Regions from separate parts of the Pantoea sp. Lu_F5_004 genome, predicted to be linked through region 2. Evidence: predicted binding sites of a transcription regulator. Region 2 holds the regulator's gene; the other holds the start of a gene.

Region 1 (2,463 bases), 1.9 Mb from region 2:
CCTCGATGCACGATCCTCTGACCAGCGTCTGGAATCGTCGTGCTTTATTTAATGAAGCAGAGAAGATTGTGGCGCGATGCCGCCGTCAGAACCGGCCCTTTAGCGCGATACTGTTCGATCTGGATCATTTTAAGAGCATTAACGATCGGTATGGCCATCAACAGGGCGACCAGATATTGATTCACTTTTGCGACATTGTCAGAGGGCTGATACCAGCCGAGGGGCGTTTTGCGCGACTGGGCGGAGAGGAGTTTGCGGCGATAATTCCGGCGGCGGCAACAGAGGCAGAGGCCTGGTGCGAGACAATTCGGCGGGAGGTCTGTGCGTCACAACCCAATTCAATTGCCTATTCGGTAAGCATTGGGTTTGCCACTGTCACACATCAGCAGCAGGGTTTTGACGATTTACTCACGCTGGCGGATAAAGCGCTCTATCACGCCAAGGCCAGCGGCCGGAACCGCATCGCGCAGCATCCGGTCACTGCTGGCATCAGTTAATGGTGAGAATTGTGCGACCGGCGACAACGTTTGTCATAGTGACGATGCCAGTAATAACGATCTTCAACCTTTTCACGACCACTCAGACCCGCCCCGACCAGCCACATCATTGCACCAACAAAGATGCCTAAGATTGCGCCCTGCGCCAGCGCATCTGGCAGATCAAGCGAGGGAAGCTGGTTCATAATTGAGAAACCCACGCCCAGCACCATTGTGACTAATCCCAGTACCATCAAGCTGTTACCCGCTACGCGGCAGTGTTGATGTTTCATGCTGCACCTCCATCCATATGAGTCAATAACCGCACACAATGTTAAGTGCCATAAGCTTAGGCAATGGGTGACGATAACGTTGCGGACTGGATCACACATCAGCCATAAATAATTAACTGGTCCTGATTGCAGCCTGTTGATTCAGATGGAAAATGATTAATCACCGTCATGAACCATTTCGATGCTTGTACTTTGTCATCTCGCTCGTGGCGAAGTAAACTAACGCCCTTTCGCGATAACAGCAGGATAATCATTGTGAGCAGCATTAAACTGATTGTGGGCCTTGCCAATCCAGGCGCTGAATATGCCGCCACGCGCCACAATGCGGGTGCCTGGTATCTGGATTTACTGGCTGAGCGCCACAATCAGTCACTGAAAGAGGAAGGCAAATTCTATGGCTATACCGCGCGCCTGGCGATAGCCGGAGAGGATGTGCGCCTGCTGGTGCCGACCACCTTTATGAACCTGAGCGGGAAAGCCGTGGCGGCGATGGCGACCTTTTATCGCATCGCGCCAGAAGAGATCCTGGTGGCGCATGATGAACTCGATCTGCCACCCGGCGTGGCGAAGTTCAAGCAGGGCGGCGGGCATGGCGGCCATAACGGGCTGAAAGATATCATCAGCAAACTGGGCAACAACAACAATTTCCATCGGCTGCGCATCGGTATCGGGCATCCCGGTGATCGCAACAAGGTGACCGGATTTGTGCTGGGCAAGCCGCCCGCCAGTGAGCAGAAGCTGATTGATGATGCCATTGATGAGGCGGCGCGCTGCACCGAACTGTGGCTGAAAGAGGATCGTATCAAGGCGATGAACCGGCTGCACGCCTTCAAGCCTGCTTAAACGCCCGAATCGTCGTGATTCCGTGTATAATGCGCGAAATTTTTCAATTCGTCTCCGACAGTCCGCCTTCTGGCGAACTGTCCATCCAGTTATAAAGGGTATCAAACCATGGGATTCAAATGCGGTATCGTGGGCCTGCCGAACGTCGGTAAATCCACTCTGTTTAACGCGCTGACTAAAGCGGGCATCGAAGCGGCTAACTTCCCCTTCTGCACCATTGAACCAAACACGGGCGTGGTGCCGATGCCTGACCTGCGTCTCGACCAGCTTTCTGAGATTGTTAAGCCGCAGCGCGTGGTGCCGACTACCATGGAATTCGTCGATATCGCCGGTCTGGTAAAAGGCGCGTCAAAAGGTGAAGGCCTGGGTAACCAGTTCCTGACCAACATCCGTGAAACCGAAGCGATCGGCCACGTGGTGCGCTGCTTTGAAAACGACAACATCATCCACGTGGCGGGTAAAGTGAACCCGGCTGAAGATATTGATGTGATCAACACCGAGCTGGCGCTGTCCGATCTTGAAACCTGTGAACGTGCGATTCAGCGTGTGCAGAAGAAAGCCAAAGGCGGCGACAAAGATGCCAAAGCCGAGCTGGCTGCGCTGGAGAAGTGCCTGCCGCATCTTTCTGAAGCGGGCATGCTGCGTTCACTGAATCTGGATGAGGACGACAAAGCGGCAATCCGCTATCTGAGCTTCCTGACCCTGAAACCCACCATGTACATTGCTAACGTCAATGAAGATGGTTTCGAGAACAACCCGTACCTGGATCAGGTGCGCGCTATCGCCGAAGCGGAAGGTTCAGTCGTGGTGCCCGTGTGCGCCGCCGTTGAGTCGGACATTGCTGAGCTGGA
Region 2 (2,463 bases):
GCGATCGGGTAGCTGGTGATAGAGAATGTTATCCGCCAGCACCCGCAACCGGGCCGAGATGGTTTTGGCATTCCAGCGGATCACCGCTTCGGCGTGGCTCTGTTCGACCAGTTTCTGTACCTCTTCCGGCCGATGCAGGCTGACCGAGATATGTTCCTGCAGATCCAGCGCCACCTGAAAGGCGCGCGTCAGCCGTTTATGGCTGTGATCGCGGCTTGCCGACAGCATATGCATCTGCTGATAACAGGTGTTAATCAGATCGACCACTTTCTGCTGACGGGCCAGTAGCGGCGGCAGCGCCTTTTCCGGATCGGTCAGCTGCGTCAGCAGGGTATATTTTGCGTCGCAGTAGTTAGCCAGCTCGCGGTAGATCAGGCTCAGGCTTTCGCGCATCGGCTGCTCTTTCCACAGCCAGAACCAGAACCAGTTAAACAGCCCGTACCACAGCGTGCCACCGATATAGAGCAGCGGGGGGACATAGATTGGCATGCGGCCAATCAGGCTCAGGGTAAAGATGGCGGCAATCAGGGTGCCGGGCAGCAGACGACCATGCAGCGGGCTGATCTCCCCGGTAACGCCGAGCAATAAGGGCATGGCAAACAGGATGAGCGGCAGCGGAATAGCATGCAGGGTGAGCCACTGCATCAGAAAGCTGCCGAGGGCAAACAGGCTGCCGCCAACAATCAGGCGTTTGAAGAAGCGTTTATGCGGGGTATCCAGACCGGCAATGTTGCAGCAGGCGGGCACTAATGAGAACAGCAGACCTTTTTGCAGGTCGCCAGCCAGCCAGCCCAGCGCCACTGGCAGACAGAGCACCAGCGTTTGCCGCAAGGCGTAGTTAACTTCAGGATGGTAAATAATTCGACGCCACATCGGCCCAACACAAACAATAACGGCGTGATGTTGCCATCACGCCGTGGGTGACAGGAATTAGCGGGTGCCGTAAACGACGATGGTTTTGCCGTGTGCGGAGATCAGGTTCTGATCTTCCAGCATCTTCAAAATACGGCCCACGGTTTCACGTGAACAACCAACAATCTGGCCAATTTCCTGACGAGTGATTTTAATTTGCATGCCGTCGGGATGCGTCATGGCATCTGGCTGCTTCGCCAGGTTGAGCAGGGTCTGTGCAATGCGTCCGGTTACGTCGAGGAAAGCGAGGTTACCCACTTTTTCAGACGTCACCTGCAGGCGACGCGCCATCTGCGATGAGAGTCGCATCAGGATGTCAGGGTTAACCTGAATCAGCTGACGGAATTTCTTGTAAGAAATCTCCGCCACTTCGCACGCGCTTTTCGCACGTACCCAGGCGCTGCGTTCCTGGCCTTCTTCGAACAGGCCAAGTTCACCAATAAAATCGCCCTGATTCAGGTAGGAAAGAATCATCTCTTTGCCTTCTTCATCTTTAATCAGAACCGCGACGGAACCTTTCACGATGTAGTAAAGCGTTTCTGCTTTTTCACCTTGGTGAATCAGCGTACTTTTGGATGGATACTTGTGAATATGGCAATGGGACAGGAACCATTCGAGTGTAGGGTCTGTTTGCGGTTTGCCGAGAACCATTCGCTATTATCCTCTGTTGTAATCGTGCCCAAAATACAGGGGGCAGTTTTCCCTGTCAGGCGGTGAAAGCTTCAAGCGTTTCCATTTCAGGAAATTATTCGGGCCGCATCAGGCGCAGTGCGCATCATCCTTCCCGCCTTCGTCATCGGGTGACGAAAAATATTTTCAGCACTGTTTGTAGCACAGCTTTTGCCGACTGTCTTCTGTTGTCTCGCTTCAGCTACGGGCGGATTTCTCTGGATTGCTGTTTACCAGGCGAAAGCGTACTCTGGCGACAAAACAGCGTATTCCGGAGCAAAAATCATGCAGGCAAGAGTGAAATGGGTAGAAGGGCTGACATTCCTCGGAGAATCCTCATCCGGCCATCAGATACTGATGGATGGAAATTCGGGTGATAAAGCGCCCAGCCCAATGGAGATGGTGCTGATGGCGGCGGGCGGATGCAGTGCGATTGACGTGGTATCAATTCTGCAAAAAGGCCGAAACGATGTGGCTGATTGTGAAGTAAAACTGACCTCAGAACGTCGTGAAGAGGCGCCGCGAATCTTTACGCACATCAACCTGCATTTTATCGTGAGTGGTAAAGCGCTCCAGGATAAAGCGGTATCACGCGCCGTGGATCTTTCTGCTGAAAAATATTGCTCTGTGGCCATCATGCTGGGTAAAGGCGTCAACATTACGCATAGCTATGAAGTGATTGAGCTGTAGTAGCCGCAGGGGTCATTGCAGACCTGCTAACTTCACTTCCAGTATCTGATTCAGGTTGCTTTAAGACTGTGCCTGCATCGGGAATCCGCTTTGATACTGTGCCTGCGCTGGGAACCGGGTCAGATCGGAAAGTCGCTTAAGCCAATCTCTGGCCGCTCGGCCCGCGCGATTACGCACCTCATCCCTGAGGCG

The links. Region 2 encodes CRP, which controls carbon source genes, mostly activating them, when cyclic AMP is high. Its sites were predicted from a motif close to ATGTGANNNNNNTCACAT; they were not measured.
Region 1: pth (aminoacyl-tRNA hydrolase) is a predicted target of CRP. The motif match lies at 849-866, and genes of this name have one in related genera.

What each region holds. Positions count from the first base shown of each region.
Region 1 covers NZ_CP194946.1:2,403,702-2,406,164, forward strand. The annotation lists gene ACR8BN_RS11135 (GGDEF domain-containing protein) at 1-497, shown strand, start outside; gene ychH (stress-induced protein YchH) at 494-769, opposite strand; gene pth (aminoacyl-tRNA hydrolase) at 1,025-1,612, shown strand; gene ychF (redox-regulated ATPase YchF) at 1,721-2,463, shown strand, end outside.
Region 2 covers NZ_CP194946.1:453,954-456,416, forward strand. The annotation lists gene ACR8BN_RS02090 (YccS/YhfK family putative transporter) at 1-873, opposite strand, end outside; gene crp (cAMP-activated global transcriptional regulator CRP) at 931-1,563, opposite strand; gene ACR8BN_RS02100 (OsmC family protein) at 1,867-2,271, shown strand.